One region of the Cryobacterium sp. TMT1-19 genome, then DNA from elsewhere that is predicted to be linked to it. Evidence: riboswitches for the same ligand, from Rfam matches in the RefSeq annotation. Region 1 holds a riboswitch; the other holds the start of a gene.
What was found. A riboswitch is a leader RNA that binds a small molecule or an ion and turns the genes downstream of it on or off. The one in region 1 is predicted to bind thiamine pyrophosphate.

Region 1 (10,688 bases):
CATGGGCCCCAGGGACTTGTCCCGGGGCGACCCCAGCTACTACCTGACCGCCGTCATCACCGCGACCGATCCGACCACGACCGATCCTGACGGCTGCGTGCTCACTCCCCGGGCGGTCGGCACGATCACCTGGGACGTGCCGGACACCCGCCCCGGGCTGCTCGCCGTCGATACCGGCGTCCGGTTCGGCGCCGGCGGTGCCACCGCTTCAGCCGATGGTGCCCCGCTCTCCTACCGTGCGGTCGCCGGCGACACGCTCAACGACATCGCCGACCGCTTCGGCATCACGGACGACGACCTCGGCTTCCTCAACCCGCTCACCAGCCGCCAGTTCCAGGCCGGCGACGAGCTGAACCTGCGGGTGGCGCTGCGCGGCGGCGCCTCAGTCCCGCCGCCCTCGGGCTGAACGCCGCTCCAAGGTATGAACCGCCGCTGTCGTCCCGCATCGCCAACGATCGTTGGAACTTGGCCGTTCAAGCCATGGTTGACTGATCGGCATGGGGAAGCAGTGGAGCGGGGGCACATGGCTGGCTATGGCTTTCACGCTTTTGGGCCTGTCGCTGGTGTCGACGTTCTTTGCATTTGTTTCCGGGTTCAATTTTGACCCCGACGACTATCCCAGCTCGTATTACGCTGCCCGGATTCCCATGCATCTGGGCGTGATGGTCGTGTCTGTACTTATTCCGGTGCTTTCTGCAGCTGCAGCCGTTTTTTCCATTGTTGCGACGCCACGCCGAACGTTGAGGATCGCGACCTCGGTGATTGCGCTGATTCTGGCATTGTCAGCTGTTTGGTTGTGCTGGGTGCTTGGGATCGAGGCGATCCAAGAGGCCATCGCCTTCGCCGACCACGTCCCTTTTTAGGTGGATCGGCTTACGGGCACCGACGGGCCATTGCTCCACTCGGTGTCGTAGGTCTTCAGTATCATCAGCACATGGCTCAATGCACAGCTCCAAGAGAAGGCCACCGCACTGCAAGCGGTCGCGCGAACTGCCCTGCATGCTCCTCCGGCTATGGGCGTTCTTCATACTCGCCGCCTCGGTCGTACCCGTCCTACCCCACACCGGCCGCGCCTGTGCGTAGGAGTGGGAGCCTGTCGGGCAGTAGCGGGGGCGGGGGACGTGGTGTCGCCCGTCCGGCTTGGCAGCCCAGCGGGTCGACTGCCTCGTACACGCAACAGCAGGTGCGCGACCTGGAGTCTGTCCGCGCGGCGACTGTCTTACGGACTCAGGTGAATGACGTGTTCCTCTGTCACGCCTGGCCCGACCGTCAGGCGGCCGCGAATGACGTCTACGAGTTGCTCCTCGGAAAAGACGTGTCGGTGTGGTTCAGTGAGGTGAGCCTGCGACCTGGCACGGACATGCGAGTAGCCATCGACCGTGGATTGGTGAGTTCCCGCATGGGGATCGTGCTGGTGACGCCCGCCATGCTCGACAAGCTGCGTACCGACCGCAGCATTGCGAGCAACGAGCTCAGCGCTCTGCTGCGCCGGAGCCTCTTAGTGCCGGTCATGCACGGGGTGACGTTCGAGGAGCTCGACCAGGTCACCCCGACACTCGCGTCGCGTGGTGGATTCAGTACGGCCGAAGAGCCCATGGAAGACATCGTCGTGAAGATTGCCGAGCTGGTCGGAATCGTTACGGAGGAAGAGGCCGACGAACTCAGCATGAAGTCGGCCGGCAAGTAGCGCTGAGTGGCAAGCCTCCACGACGCCTCGATGGCCCAACCAGGAACAACCCGATGAACCAGCGCCAATGCTTACCGGCCGGTTAATGACATCGGCGTCGTGCCCGTAAGCCGGAGGGTCAGCGGGCGGTGCTGCCCTGCCCCTACCTGCGGGGTGAGCCGTGCACGGCCGCGTCGGCTGTGCCTCCCGCCCGGCAGCGTGGGCCCGCGAAGTAGTGCCAACGGCGTATCCTGCGCGCTACGCTGCAGGCACGGCGGGGCCGAGTTCATTGGGGGATGGTGTGAAGGTTCTGGGTGCCGTCGCGGCCGGGCTGATGGCCTTGGGTGTCGCCGCGCTTCTCGTGGTGTTCGCCCTGGAAAACCGGGTCACCGAAGTCCTCGCGGAGCAGTCCGCGCAGCTGGCTGTCCCCGCCGACTGGGAGCAGGTGAACGACGCGGTTCGCCGCGAACAGTTTCTGTGTATGAGCACGAACCCGTGCCCGAGCATCTCCCGGCGGTGGGTGACGGACACCCCCGTTAGCGTCCACGACTTGGAGCGCATGGCGACGGGCGCGGGCCTCAGATTCTCGGTGGAGGGCACCTGCCAGTGGCCGCCGACGGCGTTCTCCGAAACGGGGGTTTGCACCTTGTACGGTGTACGCAGTGAGAACCACTACCAGGTCTGGGTGAGCGACCGTCCGCAGGAGCCCCAGCAAGTGTCACTGGAAGTGCGTCCGAACCGCCCCTACCTCACTCAACCTCAGGGGTGAGGGACTCCACCTTGTCCCGGAGGGTGGCGACTTCGGTGCGGAGCTGGTGCAGCTCGTAGGCCCTTTCGTCGCACCCTCTGCGGGATTGGGAAGCCTGCAGCGTCATGCGAAGCTTGGCGACGTGAGTGAAAAGCTGGATGGCGGATTCGATGGCGGCGCGCTTCTCATCGATGGAACCGTGCGCCGCGTTCCCGGCACGTGGACCCCGGCCGTGAATGCCCTCTTGCAACATCTGGCCGACAAAGGGTCTATCGGGGCACCGCGCCCGCTTGGGACCGACGCACAGGGTCGGACTGTCGTTAGCTTTCTCGAGGGTGCGACCGTCGGTAACGTCCGCCCGTGGCCGCGTTGGACGCACAGCGAAGAGGCGCTCCTGGACGTCGGCGACTGGCTCAGGCGCTACCACTCAGCAGTCGCCGACTTTGTCCCGCCCGCAGGCTCGATGTGGCGCGAAGGCCAAGTATGGGAGCCGGGCCTGATCATCGGTCACAACGATGCGGCGCCCTACAACGCGGTCTGGAATGAAGACGGACTGGTGGGTTTCGTGGACTGGGACATGGCCGGCCCGACCACGCACGCCGGGGACCTTGCCTGGGTCGCATTCTCCTGGGTCCCGCTCCACGCTCGACAGCTCGTGCTGGAAGAAGGATTCATTGCGTTCGGCGAGCGGCGGGCACGCCTCGAGTCCTTCCTTCGGGCCTACAAGTGGGATGGCACTGCCAGCGACGTTCTGGAGCTCATCCGTCAACGAGTGCAGAGGCAACTCGACATCATCCGCTCAGTGGCGGCTGATGGCGATGCGACCTACCAGCGGATGCTCGCCCACGGAGTCGACCGGAATCTGAAAGCCGCGTTGGGCGATCTCAGCACTGTTTGACACCTCGTCACAAATCCAGGCTCATTGCGGAACTTGCGGTGTCGCCGCGGTGAGGAGTCCGACGATGCGCCTCTTCGATCTTCAGCCTTTGGTGGCCGGTGGGAGTGCTTTGGTGTGCAGGAACCTGTATGTAAGTCCGCTTGCTAGTCCGTAGCCAGCGAAAAGGATCCCGTTCCCCAGAGCGTCGAATTCAGCAGTGAACAAGGCGACGCCGAGCACTACCGTGAGGGCTGCAGTCACCGCCCAGTATTTGCCGTTTTTTATGTGATCGCTCCAATAGATGGTCGCCGCCTGCGGCCGCTCCGCAATGCTCGGGAAGCCTGATTCTACGAGCATGCTCTAGTCCGAATCACTTGCTCAGGAGGCGCGCTCAGTCACCTGCGAAGCAGGCGTTCGAGGGACCTCGACGGACGCAGATTCGGCGCCACGTCGTCGAGGCCCCGAAGTTTCGGGGGAGTAGCGGTTGGGAACGACCTAGGCTGGCGAGCATGACGGTTGAACAGGTTGAGCAAGGGCCGCGCCGAGTCGCGCGCACTGTCGAGGTGCCGGCTTCGGCCGACGACGTCTTCGCGTTGGTGGCTGATCCGCACCGTCACGGTGAGCTGGACGGCTCGGGCACCGTCCGCGACACGGTGTCGGGGCCGCAGCGGCTCAGCCAGGGCGCACAATTCTCGGTAGCGATGAAGCAGTTCGGCATCCCGTATCGCATCACCAGCACGGTGACGCGCTTCGAGGACGGTCGGCTTGTGGAATGGCGTCACCCAGCGGGCCACCGGTGGCGCTGGGAACTCACGCCGCTCACGCTCACGTCTACGCGCGTCACTGAGACGTTCGATTACAGCACCGTCCCAGCCATGCAGGGCAAGGTCTTCGAGCTGCTCGGCTTTCCTCGGCAGAACGCCGCCGGCATCGAAGCCACCCTGCGCCAACTCGCGTCGCGCTACGCCCGCCCTTGACGTGACGGTGCTCACGTCCTGACCGGACGCCGAGACCCCCGTCTGCACGGTCGTACGCCTCGCCAGATGCTGCCAACGGTGCGGCCGGGAGGGCGCAGCGACAGGGCCGCTGGGGAGACAGCAGCACACGACGAGCTACTCCCACCCGCTGGAGTACGCAAACGAGCCGCCAGCGCCGCGACGCCTTCCTTCCACGTGGCACCTTCGGCACTCGTCGTTGCGGTGATCGTTGGTGTTGCGAGACGTTGATCCACAGTGAGAGGGCTTGGAGGCACGAGGGTTCACTGTCGGCGGCCGATCTTGGAGTGCCCGGCTTGAACTGGCGGATCCGCCAAATCTGTCGAACTTCCGCCAGGCACTCTCGCGAGTTCAGGCTGCCGGACTCAGCGTTTCCTAATTGACTGTGACCTCCTCGGCCGATCTGTATGAGCTGGAAAAGACAAACAACACCGACTACCCATTCACGCCAGCCACCCCGCACGAGCTGTTGGATGCCGATGCCACTCGAGACCTCTGAAACCGGCGCTTTCGCGTGTTTGGCGCGTACGACCGCGACGAAATGGTCGGGGCGACCCTCAACGCACATCGCGATCGCCACGTGGAGACGGAATGCATGTCGGTGTTGGCCAGTCATCGAGGCCGCGGAAGCCCTAGCTATGGCGTTGGCTATCCACTTACGTGCGGGCTCCGGCGTGCAGGGCGATCGAGTCGCCGGCGCCCACGGTAGCGGTGAAGGTTCCGTCAGCGGCGACGAAGTAGCTTGGGCCCGAGCAGGAGCCGCCCGCGCCGGGGTCGCCGTGCTGGACGTCGCAGTAGCTTCCTGCGGGCAGGGAGGTCTTGAACGTCTGGCTGATCGCGCCACCCTCGTGGTTGATCACGACGAAGCCCCCACTCCCCCGACCGAAGGCGATCGCGTTGTTGCCGTTAGACCACCAGTTCGTCACCGAGGTGCCCGTCACGGTATTGCGGAAGGCGACCATGTTCGCGATCTGCCGCCAGGCGTGCTGGCACTTCCAGCCGTCGCTGTAGCAGGCGTTGACCGTGCCGCCAGTCGGCGGGCCGGCATCCGTGTTGGTGAATTCATAGCCCGAGTACACGTTGGGCGAGCCGTAGGGCCAGGCGAGCATGAAGATGTTCGCGAGCGTGTAAGTGTTGCCGTCCTTGTAGCTGAGGGTCGAGCCGTTGCGCTCGGTGTCCCAGTTGTCTACGAAGACCCGCGCCTTGTTGCTCGCGAGATAGCCCCAGGACTCGCCCCATGTGTTCAGGTAGGCGATCTTGTCGCTGGTGAACATGCGTTTGAGGTCGAAGGCCCCACGGAATTCGTCGACATCGCCGGTCGAGGTGTATTCGCCCGGCTGGACCGCCTCGTTCCCGCCGGCGATGACCTCCTGCGCCCAGTAGACGCTCGAGTTGGTCAGTTTTGCCTTGATGGCGGAGAGGTCGGCCGCGGCCATGTGCTTGGCGCCGTCGATCCGGAAACCGTCGACGCCGAGGGCGCTGAGGTGGTTGAGGTACGCCGCGATGGTGGACTGCACGTAGGTGCTCGCCGTGTTGAGATCGGCGAGGCCGACGAGCTCGCAGTTCTGCACGTTGGAGCGGTCGCTGTAGTTGGTGATCGGGGTCCGGCAGGAGTGGAAGTCCTGGTTCTGGTAGTAGCCCGGGTAGTCGTACTTGCTGTAGACGGTGCCCCCCGTGCCCGTGCCGGAACCCGCGCTCATATGGTTGATCACCGCGTCGGCCACGACCTTGACACCGGCGGTGTGGCAGGTGCTGACCATGCTCGAAAATGCGGCCTCGTTGCCGAGTCGCCCGGCGATCTTGTAGCTGACCGGCTGGTAGGAGGTCCACCACTGCGAGCCCTGGATGTGCTCCTGGGCCGGCGAGACCTCGACGAATCCATACCCCTTGGGACCGAGGGTATTCGTGCAGGCCCGGGCGACCGATGCGAAGGACCACTCGAAGAGCGTCGCCGTGACGTCCTTGGCACCCGGCGGACTCGCATCCGCCCGGGGCGTTGTCACTCCTACATCGAGGCTCAGGGTCAGGACTAGGGCCAGGCCGGCCACCGCTGCAAACAACGGACGGGTTGATCTGCGCACGATGAAACTCCTTGTCGCGCGCGCCAGCGGACCACGCCGACGCGCTTCATTGGGAACGGGCGATTGCGAGCGGGCCGCGGAAGCGGAACCCGGTAAACGAGGTACTAGACCCTCGAGTTACGCTACTGCAAGCGTTTGCAATAGTGCAAGCGCATGCCGAGGAATTGTGCGCCAGCCCCCTAAGACCACCCATCGAAACCCTCAAGAGGGTCCGCTGCTGCCGGGCCGGGTTGGGCCCGAATCGCCAAGTTCGGCGAAGAGATCGAATGGAGCGCTCTGAACCAGGTCGTCCTCCTGCGAAGGCGCATTGCGAAGCTTAGTAGCCGGGTCGCGCCGAGGGCTTCTCGGCGGTCCACCTCAACTTGGGCACCGTCTCCATGCGAAATGCGTCACTGTGCGCACGGGTATCGCGGGTGCGCGTCGCGGGAATAGCGCCATGCTGGACACCACGCCACGGTGAACCTCATCCGGCAGGGATCGCCATCCTGGTGCACTTCGAGCTGACTATTTGAATCGGTGGGACGAGTTCGCGGCACCTCGTTTCCTGGCGCGCGACAGGCGCCACGGCCAAACGCTGCGCAGGGCGTCGCTGAAGGGCTGGTGCGACTGGCAAAGTGCAGGACAAATGAAAAACTCCGGGTCCGCCAAGGCGAAGTACCGGAGTTCCCAATTCGTGGCCCAAGTAACATGAGACAGCGGTCATCAAGGGCTTACATTACAGTCTTAGCTTGGAGGGCGCCCCGTGGCAACGACATCGAGCGAGGGGCACTGGATAGAGGAATGGCTCAGCATTGGCCGGTTCTCCACCTACCTCGCGGCCGCCGGCCGATCTCGCTCACGAGCGCTTGAGCTCTATGAGTGGAACGCAAAGCTGAGCGCGGCTTTCTTGCACGATTTGAGCCATCTGGAAGTCGGTCTGCGCAATGCGTGCGATCGCCAGCTTGCAGCGGCAACTCTCCCTGGTGACGCGCACTGGACGGATTCGGCCACACTGATGACATTGTTTCCCGTTGTGATGAGATAGGACGGGGCCACCGGCCGTTCGCGCGACGTCTACAAGATCGCCCGAGGCAACGTCGAGCGGGCGCGGATCAACGCAGTTTGACGCATCGGCCGCGCTGCGAGATTTCCGAAACAGAGTGGCTCACCACGAGAACATCCTCAACGGTTCTGAAAGCGAACGGCGCCGAATTGTTTACGTCATCCGGTTGCTCTCTGCTGACGCGCTTGCTCACTTCAAAGCCAACAGCGAGGTAGCCACGATCCTGGCTGGCCGACCGTAGGGAAGCTTCTGAGACCAGGGTGAGGCGTCCTGACGCATCCCCGGGCAGCATCAGTCATCTAATTCTCGGTGTCTCGCAACTAACGATGAATCCGCCGCCTATGGAATACGAGACGCTCGGCCAGCTCTTGGTGCGCTCGCGCAATGGCCTCGTTCCGTCGGCCAGTTGCCAAGATGTTGGCCGCGTCCAACCATGAATTAGAACGAAGGCGCTGCGATACGCTGGTTCATAAGCCAAGTGACACGGGGTGCTCCATCTGGAGCTGAGATAACACCCGTTGAACCTGATCTAGTTAGTACTAGCGAAGGGATGTCGCGCAAATGCGCACGCCAGAAGAACTTATTTCATTCACCTGTTCAGCGCTTGACGAGGTGCGGGCCCGCCCTCCCCTCGTGCAGTGCCTCACCAATAGCGTCGTTGTGAACTTCACCGCTAACGTGCTGCTGTCGCTCGGTGCGGCGCCCGCGATGGTCGACATTCCGGGCGAGGCGGGCGCGTTCGCGCGGATCGCATCTGGGCTGCTCGTCAATCTCGGCACGCCCACCGCCGAACAACGCGACGCGATGTTCGAGGCCGTCACAGCCGCGAACGATGCTGGAACACCGTGGGTGCTCGACCCCGTTGCCGTCGGTTTCCTGCCCGTGCGCACGCCGCTGGCCTTCGCCCTTCGCGACCTGCGACCCACGGTGGTGCGCGGAAACGCGTCGGAGATAATTGCGCTGGCAGGCGCCGGATCCGGCGGCCGCGGGGTGGATTCATCCGACGAGGTGGATGCCGCCCTGGCCGCGGCGTACGCGCTGGCCGGGATGACCTGTGGGGTGATCGCCGTCTCCGGTCCTGTCGACATCATCACGGATGGCCGTGAGCTGGTGCGCATCGACAACGGGCATCCGTTGCTCACCCGCATCACCGGCGGGGGCTGCGCCCTCGGCGCGGTCATGGCCGCGTTCGCCACGGTCGACGCCGACAGGTTCGTCACCACGGTGGCCGCGGCCACGGTGTACACCGTCGCGGCCGAGCTCGCGGCAGAGTCCGCCACCGGTCCGGGCAGCTTCGCTGTCGCCTTTGTGGACGCCCTGGCCACCGTCAACGCGCAGGACATCGCACGCCGGGCGGTGCTCCGATGAACCTTGACCTGTCGCTATACCTGGTGACCGACTCGGGGCAGGCCGCGGCGGCCGGGCGCAGCATCGTGGACGTGGTGCGGCACGCCGTTGCCGGAGGCGTGAGCGCCGTGCAGGTGCGTGAGAAGGAGACCGCCGGGCGGGAGTTCCTCGACACCGTGCTGCGCATCGCGGATGTGCTGCCCGACACCGTGGCGCTGATCGTGAACGACAGGGTCGACGTGTTTCTGGCCGCCCGTGCCGCCGGGCGCCGGCTGACCGGGGTGCACGTCGGGCAATCCGACCTGCCCGTCGGCGCGGTGCGCGACCTCGTCGGGGGTGAGGCGGTGATCGGGCTCAGCGCATCGACGGATGCCCAGCTGCGCCGCGCGGCCGAGGATCCTGCCCTGATCGACTACGTCGGCATCGGCGCACTGCACGCCACACACACCAAGAGTGACGCGCCCCCTGCCCTGGGGCTGGCCGAGTTCGCTCGCCTGGTCGGGGTCAGCACGCTGCCGGCCGTGGCCATCGGGGGGATCGGCCTGCACGACCTGGCCGCCCTCCGTGAGTGCGGGGCGGCGGGCGTCGCCGTGGTGTCGGCGATCTGTGCGGCGCCGCACCCCGAGCCGGCCGCCCTCGAATTGCGGGCAGCCTGGGGCGCGACGGCATGACCGGGGCATCCCCCCGCATCGCTCGCGTGCTGAGCATTGCTGGTACCGACCCGACCGGCGGAGCGGGCATCCAGGCCGACCTCAAGAGCATCGCGGCGAACGGGGGCTACGGCATGGCCGTGGTGACCGCACTGGTCGCGCAGAACACCCACGGTGTGCGCTCGGTGCACGTGCCGCCGGTCTCCTTCCTGCGCGAGCAACTGCACGCCGTGAGTGACGACGTCGACATCGATGCCGTCAAGATCGGGATGCTGGCCGACGTTCACGTCACCCGCACCGTGAGCGGGTGGCTCAGCCAAGTGAAGCCTGGGCTCGTAGTACTCGACCCGGTGATGATCGCCACCAGCGGTGACCGCCTGCTCACCGAGGATGCTGAGGAGGCTCTGCGCGACCTGCTGAGCGTCGTGCACCTGGTGACGCCCAACATCCCGGAGCTGGCCATCCTTGTCGGTTCTCCCGTGGCGACCAGCTGGTCGGCGGTGCTGCGCCAGGCGCAGCACGTCGCCGAGACGTACGGGGTCCTCGTGCTGGCCAAGGGCGGACACCTCGCCGGTGACCTCGTACCAGACGCCCTCGTCGGCGCCCACACCGTGCGGGAGTTCCCCGGGCTGCGGATCGACACCCCGAACACCCACGGAACCGGGTGTTCTTTCTCCTCCGCTGTCGCGACCCGGGTAGCGGCTCGGGCCGGCATGGCGGGGCCGAGCCTGGCAGATTGGGGGGACGCGGTAGCCGAGGCGAAACTATGGTTGACCGAGAGCATCGCCCACTCTGGCGACCTGCAGGTCGGCTCTGGCCACGGACCGATCCAGCATTTTGCCGGCCTGTGGCAGCGCGGCGGCCTGCACACCAGCCCCAGCCCGGCCCAGGTCGCCGAGGAATGGTGGCACGACATCCGTGACATCCGCACCGACACCGACGAGCTGCCGTTCATCCAAGCGCTCGGGGACGGCTCCCTGAACCGGGACGCCTTCATCTGGTACCTCGCCCAGGATGCCCTGTACCTGCGCGACTACGCCCGGATGCTGGCCGTCGCGAGCCGGCTCGCCCCGACCGCCACCGAGCAGGCGTTCTGGGCGGCCAGCGCGCACGGCGCGATCGCCGCCGAACTCGACCTGCACTCCAGCTGGATCGCCGAAGAGACCCTGGCCGGCGTGCAGCCCAGCGAGACGACAACGGCGTACCTCAACCACCTGTCGACCGCTGGCGCGAGCGGCGACTACGGCGTCCTCGCCGCGGCGCTGCTGCCGTGCTTCTGGAT
Region 2 (11,878 bases), on a different contig from region 1:
GCAGGAGCGCCCGGCGACCGCGCGGGACATCCGTCGCTGGCGCCGCTACCTGGCAGACGAACGGGCCGAAGCGACGGTGTACCGCGACCTCGCCGGACGCCGTAGCGGCGAGGAGCGCGAGATCCTGCTGGCTCTGGCCGACGCCGAGGGGCGCCACGAACAGCACTGGCGGCACCTTCTCGGTGACCAGGTCGGAGCCCCGCGCCGGGGCGCGATCCGCACCCGTTTCCTGGGGTTCCTGGCCCGCAGGTTCGGATCGGTGTTCGTGCTTGCCCTCGCCCAGCGTGCCGAGGCCCGCTCCCCGTATGACGCCGATGCCGACGCCACAGACACCATGGCCGCCGACGAGCGCATCCACGAGGAGGTCGTGCGTGGGCTGGCCGCTCGCGGCCGGCAGCGGCTGGCTGGCACGTTCAGAGCCGCGGTCTTCGGGATCAACGACGGCCTCGTCAGCAACCTGGCCCTGGTGCTGGGCATCGGCGCCACCGGAGTGCCCGCCGCCACGATCCTCTTCACCGGTATCGCCGGTCTCCTCGCCGGGGCACTCTCGATGGGTGCCGGCGAATATGTCTCGGTACGGTCCCAGCGTGAGCTGCTCGAAGCCTCAACGCCGAATCCGGCGTCCCGGAATGTGCTGGCCCATCTCGATTTGGCTGCGAACGAACTGACCCTGGTCTATCGCGCGCAGGGGATGCCCCCGGAGAAAGCGGAGATCCATGCACGCGAGGTTCTGCGCACGGTGGCCATCGCGACCGGCCCGATCGACGTCAAGAAGACCGGCGGCCTGGCTCCGGCGGTCGACGAGCACGAAGCCATCGGCACGGGAATCGGAGCGGCCACGTCGAGCTTCTGCTTCTTCGCCTCCGGGGCGATCCTGCCGGTGCTGCCGTATCTGTTCGGCCTCGACGGGATCACCGCGGTCATCGCGGCAGCCGTGCTCGTGGGGCTCGCCCTGCTGGCCACTGGCGCCATCGTCGGGCTGCTCTCGGGCGGGCCGCCCTGGCGGCGCGCCATCCGTCAGCTCATCATCGGTTTCGGTGCTGCCGGCGTCACCTATCTGCTGGGTCTTATCTTCGGAACCTCGATCGCCTAACGCTGCTCCCGAGTCGCCGTGCTTGAGGTGGCCGCAATTCCGCTCAGAACGGCGCCGGGGTTCCTTCGTGTGCGCCTGCCGCACGGCCGGCTCCGATTCGGCCCTTTTTCCGGTGCACGGATGTTCGTGGCCGGTTCGCTGAGGAGGGTGCGCCCGGTCGGTGAGGTCCACTGCAGGGTTCTGCCGGGCAGGGGCACGGAGCTCCACCGGGTCTCGGACTGCTCGCTATAAATGGGCTTCATGAGGGAGACGTTACGGGTACCCACTGACATTCGATGCCCCAGGTCGGCGACCGTCAGCGCCCTGTGGATAACTTGATCAAACTCATATTGCAGAGGAGGAGTGGTGCTCGCTGCGGGGTTTGTTTCGGGCATCCGTCATGGGGCGCGCCACCCGCATCCGTCCTCACGGTATTACGGAGATTTTTGGGGAAACGCCGGTTTGGGAGCCGGTCTGGGCGGCGTGTTGCGACAATCTCCGAATTAAGCGACTACGGCCGCGACGGGTGCTCCGGGCTGGGCGGCAACGAGAGCGCCTGCGACTTCACGGTGAACCCCGACCAGTGCGAGATCTCCCACGCCGGCGACGAGGAGTACGCGGCGCAGATCTGGTACTGGTCCACTCCCATTGAAAACTGCCTCGACGGCCGCACCGACGTGAAGTGCACCGACTACTCCGACTGGACGACCGCCTGGCAGGAGATCAAGGGTTAGCGCGGCATCCCCATCCGGCCGAGCCGAATCGGAGGAATCATGACGGGTGACACGGCGTCGCCGGGGCAACGGATGCCGGTGCCGCCGCACCGGGACACGCTCGCCCGGCGGGGTTCGATCACGCTGAGCCGGCATCCGCGGCTTCGCCTGACGCTGAGGCTGTCCACCCCTCTGCTCTGGCTCGGCCTGATCTACATCGTTGCCCTCGCCGCCCCGCTGATCACCTCTCTGTGGACAGTCGACAGCTTCACGGGCACCATCACACGGTCCTGGACGCTCGATAACATCATCACCGTGCTCCGTTTCGCTCTACCAGACGGTGACGGTGCGCACCGCGGGGGCGGGCGTCAAGACGCTGCCGATCTGGATTCTGGACACCCTGTTTCGCCCCAGCCAGGCACCGAACGTCAACGTCATCGCCGTGGTGCTGGTGCTGGTGTCGATCGTTCCGATCTACATCGCCCAACGCATTGCCGGCGCGGAAAAGGAGAGCCGGTAGCACCAGGCCTGGCAGGTGCAGCCCGCGGGCTACGGCCGGCGCGGATCCCGGCCGGTCAGGGCGAGCAGCCGCGTCTGCAGCGGCGCGTTCTCGTCGGATGGTACCGGGGAGGCGAAGAGGCCGCTGGCCTCGAGGGTGTCCCGCTGGGGCTCGAACACCGTCCAGACCGCCTCGATCAGGGCCGGGTCGAGGGACTCGTCGGCGGCCGTTGCCCGCGCCAGGTCCCAGGAATGGATCGTGACGTCGGAGACCTGCTCGCGCAGGTAGTCGGATGCCGTCACCGTGTCATACGACAGGGTCACCGGTGCGTCGGCCGGGGTCGTTGCCCAGGCTGCGGCCGCCAGCGCCGAATAGATGGCCCATTCCTTCGCGAGGTCCGGGCCCAGCGGGGTGAGTGAGCGCCGGGCGTCGAGCACCGAGAGGCCGCGCAGCAGCGCGGGGACCCACTGCTGTTCCAGCACCACGTGGCGCACCAACTCGGTCACGGTCCACTCGGTGTCCGGTGTGGCGGCGGCCCAGTCGGTGATCATGTCGACGCGGGCCCCGAACTCCTCGGCGGCCTGTTTCTGCAGCGCAAGCCAGTCATACGTCATGGGACTCCTTCGGTAGAACGGGTGGAACGGATGCCCCTGCAACGCTACAACCGGCATCCGTCACCGTGCATTCCGTCACCGTGCATTCCGTCACCGTGCATTCCGTCACCGTGCATTCCGTCACCGTGCATTCCGCCCCGGCGCTGTTCACGTTCTCCCGTCGCGGAATCGGTCGCGGGCTGTCGCCGGTCCGGGTTAGGGTCTCTCCATGAGCAGGCAGGACGCATGAGCAGGCAGGATGGCAGCGATCGCACGGTCTCGACCGATGCGGTCGACGACAGCTCCGCGACCCTGCTCCACATCGACCTGGACGCGTTCTTCGCGTCGGTGGAACTGCTCGATCACCCCGAACTGGTGCACCTCCCGGTGATCGTGGGACACCGGTCCGGACGCTCGGTGGTCACGGCGGCGAACTACGTGGCCCGACGCTACGGCGTCAATTCGGCCATGCCCATGGCGCTCGCCCTGCGGCGCTGCCCGGCGGCGGTGGTGCTCGAACCGCACATGGGCCGGTACAAAGAATACTCGGACCGGGTGATGCGCATCTTCGAAGATTTCACGCCGCTGGTCGAGCAGCTCGGCATCGACGAGGCCTTCCTCGATGTGGCGGGTGCCCGCCGTCTGCACGGCTCCCCGGCCGAGATCGGCGCGAAGATCCGGGCCCGGGTCAAGTCCGAAACCGGGCTCACCTGCTCGGTCGGAGCGGCGAGCACGAAGTTCGTCGCCAAGATGGCGTCGGGCCGGGCAAAACCCGACGGCCTGCTCGTGATCCCCGCCGAAGACACGCTCGCGTTCCTGCATCCGTTGCCTGTCGGCGCCCTGTGGGGGGTCGGCGCCACGACCGAGCAGGCGCTGCTCGGGCAGGGCCTGCGTCAGATCGGCGACCTCGCCCGCACCCCCCTCGCCGTGCTGCAGAAGTGCGTGGGCGAGGCCGCCGGCCGCAAGCTTCACGAGCTGGCCTGGGGGAGGGACCCTCGGGTGGTCACGGTGGAACACGAGGAGAAGAGCGTCGGCCACGAGGTCACGTTCGAATTTGACGTGACGGATGTCGCGCGGCTCCGCAGCGAACTGCTACGGCAGTCCGTCGCGGTGGCTGCCCGGCTGCGCCGCGCCGGCCTCGTCGGCCGCGGCGTGGTGCTCAAGGTGCGCTACACCGACTTCAGCACCGTCACCCGCTCCCGCACCCTGTCGGAACCGACCAGCGTCGGACGCCGGATCTACGAGGAGGTGGCCGCCAGCTTCGACGCGCTGGCGGCGTCCGGCATCCGGGTGCGCCTCATCGGCGTGCGCGTTGAGCAGCTCAGCGATGGCGACGGCAGTGGCGCCGGCCTCTGGGACCCTGACGACGACTGGCGGGGAGCCGAACGGGCCGTGGACTCGGTTACCGCAAGGTTTGGGCGCGGCATGGTGCGCCCGGCGTCGCTGCTGGATCCGGACAAACCCTGACCAGGCCACCACTGATCAGGCAACCGCAAACCAGACAGGGGGTAGCCTGAATCCATGACTAGCCTTCCAGAGAAGCTCGCAGATATCTCTCGTACCGCCGGCGTCAGGTCGGCCTACGGTGATCCGGTCCAGGTGGACGGCGTCACCCTGATTCCCGTTGCTCTCGTCTACTACGGCTTCGGCGGTGGCGAGGGTGACTCCGCCGCCACCGGCAGCGGGTCCGGCGGCGGGGGCGGCGGAGCATCCCTGCCGATCGGCGCCTACGTCAAATCGGGCACGACGGTGCGCTTCGAGCCCAACGTCATCTCGTTGCTCGCGGTCGGCATCCCGTTCCTCTGCGTGGCCGGCAAGGCGATCTCCCGCGTCGTCCGCGCCCTCAAACGCTAGCAGCGAGTGCGACCAACCGCCCGGTCGCCCAGCCACTCCGGCTGAGGATGTCGGGCGGCTGACTGCGCTCCGGCCCTATCAGTGCCCGTGGGCCAGCTAGATGAGTGAGTCTCCATGGCCGAGGGTGATAGGGGTCTGCGGATCGGGGGTTCTGCGGCGCTTGTTCCTGATTCCGACGCACGTTTGCGCGCGGACAGCGACGAGGTGGATGAACGTGCACTCCAACCGCCGCGTCATTCGAGCCCAAGGACCTGCGGTACATCCGTCCCGAACAAATTCGACGGAGATTGTGCCCTCAGCGGCGCGTTTGGGCTCAAAAACGGGTGTTGATCGATGAATTTCCGTCGAATTGGTTCGGCGCCGGGCACGGCGTTCCGCCCGTGACGACCAGCAGACACTCCGGCTGAGGGAGTTGGACGGCTGGGTGCGCTCCGGCCCTGTCAGTGCCCGCCGAACCGCTCGTCGCGAGCCGGATCGGCCTCGAACACGTCTGGGACGCCGTCGTTGTCGGCGTCGAGCGCCTCCTTGTCGGCGATGCGTCCGTAATGCCGGTTGCGGCTCCGCAGCACCACGGTCGCGAGTAGTGCCGCCAGCAGCGACCCGGTCAGGATGGCCACTTTGGCGTGGTCGTCATGCGGGCTGCCCTGCCCGAAAGCCAGCTCGCTGATCAGCAGCGACACCGTGAAGCCGACACCGGCGAGCATGCCGACGCCGATCACATCCACCCAGGCCAGATCCGGGTCGAGGGCGCCCCGGGTGGTCTTGGTGACCAGTACGGTGGCGAGCAGGATGCCCACCGGCTTTCCCACCACCAGAGCGACGACGATTCCGATCGCGACCGGGTCGGTGAGGGCCGTGGTCAGGCCTGACACGCCGCCGATCGTGACCCCGGCGGAGAAGAAAGCGAAGACCGGCACGGCGAAACCGGCCGAGAGCGGGCGGATGCGGTGCTCGAGGTTCTGCGCCAGGCCCGGGCCGGCGTCGGGTCCGCCGCTACGTCGGCTGCGCAGCACGGGCACGGCGAAGCCGAGCAGCACTCCGGCCACCGTGGCGTGGATGCCGGAGCCGTGCACGAGAGCCCAGGTGGCGAGGCCGAGCGGCAGCAGAACGGTGCCCGCGGCCCACCTGGTGGTGCCGAACAGGTAGGAGTACTTGTGCGCCAGAAAGGCGAAGAGGCCCAGCGGCACGATGGCGAGCAGCAGTAGAACGGGCTGGAGGTCGCCGGAATAGAAGAAGGCGATGATGGCGATGGCGAGCAGGTCGTCGACCACGGCCAGGGTCAGCAGGAAGATGCGCAGGGCGCTGGGCAGTTTGGAGCCGATCACGGCGAGCACGGCCACGGCGAAGGCGATGTCGGTTGCGGTGGGGATGGCCCAGCCGCGCAGCATTTCCGGCCCCGAGCTGAACGCGATCGCGGTAAAGATCACAGCAGGAACGATGACGCCGCCGACGGCCGCGGCGACCGGGACGACCGCGCGGCTGAAGGTGCGCAGATCGCCGGCGACGAACTCACGTTTGAGTTCGAGCCCGGCAATGAAGAAGAAGATCGCCAGGAGTCCGTCGGCGGCCCACGCGCCGAGGCTCAGATTGAGGTGCCACGGCTCGTAGCCGATCTGAAAGTCCCGCACCGCATAGTAGAAATCGGAGGCCCCGGTGTTGGCCAGGATTAGCGCGAGAACCGTCGCCACCAGCAGGAGAGCGCCGCCCACGGTCTCTTTGCGCAGGATCGTCGAGACGTGCAGGTACTCGGGATAGCTGCTGCGGCGAAAGACGTTCAGTTTCGGGGTGGGAGGAAGAGGTGATGGTTTCGGCATGGACGAGCCTCAGTCAATCAGGATTTTGTGGCACACGAACATTGCTGTCGACCAGACTTCCCGACTCACCACTTCGAGCGTACCGCGTTCGGGCGCTCAACGCCGCCCGCGCTAGCTACACCGCCAGCGGCCCATCCGCTGGCGGGAGCCCGGCTCTTCCCGCCAGCTGCGGGGGATGTGCCAGGGTCCGCGCACGGGTAGCCCGCGTCGCATCCGTCGTCGCCGCAAAATGAAGTGGCGCAGCAACAGAAGCAACAGCCCGGCGAGGATCAGGGGAACGGTGAACGTCATTCGCGCCCGACAGTGATGCGGGGGCGAGGCGAGGACTCCATCCCGCGAGTCTAGGCCGAGGTCTATACTTAATACGAACACGGGAGTCCGGTCAACCGGGCTGAGAGGAAGCTTCTGAAGCTTCGACCGTCGAACCTGATCTGGATCATGCCAGCGCAGGGAGGCAGATTTTCTCGTTCCCGTGCCCTGGAACCATCTACGGAAAGGGCACAAAAAGTGCACGCAACAACCACCCTTCTTACCTCCACCACGTCCCGCCGGCCGCGTAACTTCCGGTGGCGGGTCGTCGACATCGTAATCGCCAGTGTCATCGGCGTGGCCAGCGGGCTGATTTTCGTCGTCTGGAACCAGGCATACAACCCGCTCAGCGGCGTGCTCACTCCGCTGCTGCCGGGCCTGCAGGCTCTCCTGGGCGGCGGATGGCTGTTCGCCGGTGTGCTCGGTGGCCTCATCATCCGCAAACCCGGCGCCGCGCTCTACACCGAGCTGCTGGCGGCGGTCGTGTCGACCCTGGTCGGCGGCACCGCCTGGGGGGCCACCATTCTGGTGTCCGGCCTGGTGCAGGGTCTCGGCGCGGAGCTGGTCTTCGCGCTGTTCTTCTACGCCAACTACCGCCTCGTCGCGGCCCTGCTCGCCGGCGCGGGCGCCGGCCTTGCCCTCGCCGTCAACGACCTGTTGCTCTGGTACCCCGGATCGGCCGTTCCCTTCATCACCATCTACACAGCCTCCTCGATCGTCTCCGGCATTGTCGTGGCCGGACTGCTGTCCTGGCTGGCCATGCGTGGCCTCGCCCGCACCGGCGCTCTGTCGCGGTTCGCCGCCGGGCGATCGAACCGCACCCAGGTCTAGGGGGACGGCGATGACACCGGCAGCAGCGGCATCCGTCTCGGGCGCGTCCGTCGTGGCCCGCGGCTGGGGATGGCGGCATGCCGGGCGGCGGGGCTGGGCCGTCGACGGCCTCGACCTGCGAATCGAGCCGGGCGAGCGCGTGCTGCTGCTCGGCGCTTCCGGGGCCGGCAAATCGACTCTGCTGCACGCCCTCGCCGGGGTTCTCGGCGGCGACGAGGAGGGCGAGCAGCGCGGTCAGCTGCTTGTGAACGGCGCCGGGCCGACCGCCGCGCGAGGCCAGGCCGGGCTGCTGCTGCAGGACCCTGACTCCCAGGTGATCCTGGCGCGGGTGGGCGACGACGTCGCCTTCGGCTGCGAGAACCTGGGGGTGCCCCGCGAGGAGATCTGGCGCCGGGTGAGCGACGCTCTGGACATGGTCGGCCTGGACCTGCCGCTCTGCCATCCGACGTCGTCGCTGTCGGGCGGACAGAAGCAGCGCCTCGCCCTCGCTGGGGTGCTGGCGATGCGGCCGGGGCTGCTGCTGCTCGACGAACCCACAGCGAATCTCGACCCTGGAGGCGTGCTGGATGTGCGCGATTCCGTTGCCCGCGTGCTCGAGAACTCCGCGGCGACGTTCATCGTGATCGAACATCGGGTCGCCGTCTGGCAGAACCTTGTGAACCGGGTGATCGTGCTCGACGCGGCCGGGGGAGTGCTGGCCGACGGCCATCCCGACGACGTGCTGACCAGGCAGGGGGAACGGCTCGCGGCCGCGGGTGTCTGGGTGCCCGGGCGGGGCAACGGTCTGGCTTCATCGCGGGGCGAGACCCGCTCGGCGTCGGCGCCCGGCTCGGTTCCTCTGCTCCGCACGCCCGGCCTCGCGATCGCACGCACGCGCGCCGACGTGCTCGCCCGGGACATCGACCTCACGGTGCACGCCGGCACCGCTCTGGCAGTCACCGGTCCGAACGGCGCCGGCAAATCGACCCTGATGCTCACCCTCGCCGGCCTGCTGAAACCGGCCGGGGGAGCGGTGCTCGCGAGCCCGGAGTTCGCCGACGGGGCCGACGAGGAACCGATCCGCTGGAAGTCCCGCCAGCTGCTCACCCGCATCGGCACCGTGTTCCAGAGCCCGGAGCACCAGTTCGTGGCGGCCACAGTGCGGGCCGAACTCGCCGTAGGGCCGCGCGCCCTCAAACGGCCAAAGGCGAACATCAATGCCCGGGTCGACGAGGTGCTGCAGCGCCTGCGCCTGGACCACCTGGCCGAGGCGAACCCGTTCACCCTCTCCGGCGGCGAGAAACGTCGGCTGTCGGTGGGCACCGTGCTGGCCACCCAGCCACGGCTGCTCATGCTCGACGAGCCCACCTTCGGCCAGGACCTGCGCACCTGGCGGGAGATCGTGGCCCTGCTCGACGAACTCCTGCGGGAGGGCACCGCGGTGGTCGCCGTCTCGCACGACACCGACTTCGTGGCCGCCCTGGCTGACCGGGAGTACCACCTGACCGGGCAGGCCGGCCCCAGCGTCACGCCGCGGGCGGCGGTGTCCCGGTGAGCGTGCTGACGCCTGCCCGGGGAACCCAGGCCATCTTCCGGATCAACCCGGTCGCGAAGCTGGCCGCCGCGCTGCTGCTGGCGGGCGTGCTCATCCTCACCATCGACTGGGTCTCCGCCGTCGTCGCCCTCGCCTGCGAGTTCGTGCTCTTCTTCTGGGCCGGGCTGTCCCTGAAGGCCTTCGCGGTGCGCACCCTGCCGGTCTGGATCGCCGCACCAACCGCCGGCGTCACCACCCTGCTCTACGGGCAGGCGGCCGGGGCGGTCTATTGGTCCTTCGGGCTGGTGAACGTGACCGAGGGATCACTCGAGCTGGCCATCGCCACGACCCTGCGCATCCTCGCCATCGGACTGCCGTCGGTCGTGCTCTTCGTGACCGTCGACCCCACCGACCTGGCCGACGGCCTCGGCCAGGTCGTGAAACTGCCGGCCCGCTTCGTGCTTGGCGGTCTGGCCGGGCTGCGCCTGGTCGGCCTGTTCCTCGAGGACTGGCACGCCCTCGAACTGGCCCGGCGGGCCCGCGGCATCGCGGACCGCGGCGTCCTGCGACGGCTGCTCAGCCAGGCCTTCGCCCTGCTGGTGCTGTCGATCCGGCGCGGCAGCAAACTCGCGACCGCGATGGAGGCCCGCGGGTTCGGCGCCTCGGTGCGGCGCACCTGGGCCCGCCCCTCCAGCTTCCGGGGGCGCGAGGTGGCCCTGGTCGGCATCGGTCTGGCCGTGGCCCTGCTCTCGGTGAGCGTCTCCGTGGCGACGGGAAGCTGGAACTTTGTCCTCATCTGATCTGCCCACGGCCGCCCTCGAACCGGCCGCCCCCGATCCGGTCGGTGACCGACGGATGCTGCTGGCCCCCGTGCTTCGCGACCTTGCCGCCGCCGGGGTGGCGCCCGTCGTTCTCATCGACGGGCCGAGCGGCGCCGGCAAGAGCACCCTCGCCGACGCGCTCGTCGTCGCCTGGCCGGGACCGCTCCGGCCCACCCTGGTGCGGCTGGACGACGTTTACCCCGGCTGGCAGGGGCTGGACGCCGCCGTCATGCACCTGGGCGAACAGGTGCTCACCCCGAGAAGACTGGGCCGGCCCGCCGCCTGGCGGCGCTACGACTGGGAGCGGCGCGAGTCGGCAGAATGGCACCCGGTCGACCCGGCCCGCCCGCTGATCGTGGAGGGCTGCGGAACCCTGGCGGCCGCCCACGCGCCACTCAGCGACATCCGGGTCTGGCTGGCCGCCGACGACCGCATCCGCAAGCAGCGGGCCCTCGCCCGGGACGGCGAACTGTTCCGGTCGCACTGGGACCAGTGGGAAGCGGGCTGGGACGCTTACCGAGAGCGGGAGGCGCCCGAGCGGCAGGCGACGATCCGGCTGGCCGGGACCCCGGACATCCGACGCCCGTAAGTCGGTGCCCGGGACTAGGTTGGAGGTATGGCTGATCAAGGTGCTGAAAATGTCGTTTACACTGCGGAATTCATTGACGGTCCCCTCGCGGGCCAGGTCGACACCCGGGTGCTAATCCAGGGCAAACATGACGCCCGGGTCAGCATGATGGCCGCCGTCGAGGGGGTCGAAACGCTGTTCTGGTACGACGAGGAGGACGTGCGCGATGTGCAGGGCCGCGTGCACGTGCGCTACCGGTTCGACGCGGGCGAGAGCGACCCGTACCAGTCGACCGGCGAGGGCGAGTAGCCGGCAGCCCGATGCCGGAGCCGCACGCGGTTAGCGGTTAGCGGCGAACAGTGCCGAGATCATCGGTGCGGGGTGCAGGAGCCGCCAACCGAGGCCCGGCGCGCTGATCGTGCGGTCGAGCACCAGCGTCGACGTCACCTCGGTGCCCCCGGTCTCCACCGTGACCCGGCCGACGGTCTTGCCCGCCCGGCCGGTCGACACCGTCTCCAGGATCACCTCCGCGTCGCCCGGCGCCTGAGCCTGCCAGCCGTACGTCGTCGTGGCCGTGCGCACGGTTCCGGAGGCCTCGGCCCCCCACAGTGTGCTGAACTCCACGTAGGCGTCACCCTGGGCGAGGGTTGGCAGCTCGCGTACCCCGGCGCGGGCGCTCTCCATCAGGGCGGTGACGTCACTGGTCAGGGTGTCGTAGTCGGGTTCGCCGAGCAGGGCACCGGCAAAAGTGTAGGTCGAGTCCGGGCCCTGCACCTGGCCGGTGAAGAGAAAACAGACGCCCGCCCCGTCCGTGTAGCTGCGGGTGATGCCGGTGACGCCCTCCTCGGCCAGGAACGCCGTGGTGTTGTCCACGCCGCGCTGGCCCACCAGGGCGGAGGCCGGCTGGGAGAGGATGGCACCGATCACCGGGTCGGCGGCGGCCAGGCCGGCCAGCCGGGCAAGGTCAGTGGCCGTTCCGACGCTTTCGTCGTTGAGCCCGGTGGCGTCGGCGACACGGGTGCCGTCGAGGCCCTGCTTGCCCAGCCAGGCGTTGGCGGCGGCGCTGTAGGCGTCGAGGGAGCCGAAGGCCCAGCGCGCCAGCGTGTCGGCGTGATTGTTGCTGGAGCCGAGGATCATCGCCTGGAGCAGCTCGGTCTCGGTCCACAGTTCGCCCGGGAAGACCACGACGGTGCGGGCACCGGAATTGCCGTAGTCGATGTAGTCCTGGTAATCCGCGGCCGTGATCGGGATCTGAGGCCCCGTCTCACCGAGGGCCAGCGGTTTCGCGTCG

Region 2: linked by a shared signal. The riboswitch ahead of E3T40_RS10770 (ECF transporter S component) and the one ahead of thiM (hydroxyethylthiazole kinase) in region 1 are both predicted to bind thiamine pyrophosphate.

What each region holds. Positions count from the first base shown of each region.
Region 1 covers NZ_SOHB01000013.1:3,611-14,298, forward strand. The annotation lists gene E3T40_RS03255 (LysM domain-containing protein) at 1-406, shown strand, start outside; gene E3T40_RS03260 (hypothetical protein) at 534-863, shown strand; gene E3T40_RS16655 (toll/interleukin-1 receptor domain-containing protein) at 1,241-1,687, shown strand; gene E3T40_RS03270 (hypothetical protein) at 1,968-2,435, shown strand; gene E3T40_RS03275 (phosphotransferase enzyme family protein) at 2,521-3,312, shown strand; gene E3T40_RS03280 (hypothetical protein) at 3,394-3,648, opposite strand; gene E3T40_RS03285 (SRPBCC family protein) at 3,801-4,268, shown strand; gene E3T40_RS03290 (alpha-amylase family protein) at 4,943-6,367, opposite strand; gene E3T40_RS03295 (hypothetical protein) at 7,110-7,391, shown strand; TPP riboswitch at 7,884-7,977, shown strand; gene thiM (hydroxyethylthiazole kinase) at 7,971-8,777, shown strand; gene thiE (thiamine phosphate synthase) at 8,774-9,427, shown strand; gene E3T40_RS03310 (bifunctional hydroxymethylpyrimidine kinase/phosphomethylpyrimidine kinase) at 9,424-10,688, shown strand, end outside.
Region 2 covers NZ_SOHB01000039.1:65,851-77,728, reverse strand. The annotation lists gene E3T40_RS10810 (VIT1/CCC1 transporter family protein) at 77-1,093, shown strand; gene E3T40_RS10805 (hypothetical protein) at 1,642-1,806, shown strand; gene E3T40_RS10800 (hypothetical protein) at 2,126-2,305, shown strand; gene E3T40_RS10795 (TIGR03086 family metal-binding protein) at 2,335-2,898, opposite strand; gene dinB (DNA polymerase IV) at 3,124-4,344, shown strand; gene E3T40_RS10785 (hypothetical protein) at 4,399-4,731, shown strand; gene nhaA (Na+/H+ antiporter NhaA) at 5,172-6,545, opposite strand; gene E3T40_RS10775 (hypothetical protein) at 6,657-6,836, opposite strand; TPP riboswitch at 6,906-7,015, shown strand; gene E3T40_RS10770 (ECF transporter S component) at 7,053-7,685, shown strand; gene E3T40_RS10765 (ABC transporter ATP-binding protein) at 7,696-9,219, shown strand; gene E3T40_RS10760 (energy-coupling factor transporter transmembrane protein EcfT) at 9,216-9,998, shown strand; gene E3T40_RS10755 (ATP-binding protein) at 9,985-10,608, shown strand; gene E3T40_RS10750 (hypothetical protein) at 10,636-10,896, shown strand; gene E3T40_RS10745 (D-alanyl-D-alanine carboxypeptidase family protein) at 10,927-11,878, opposite strand, start outside.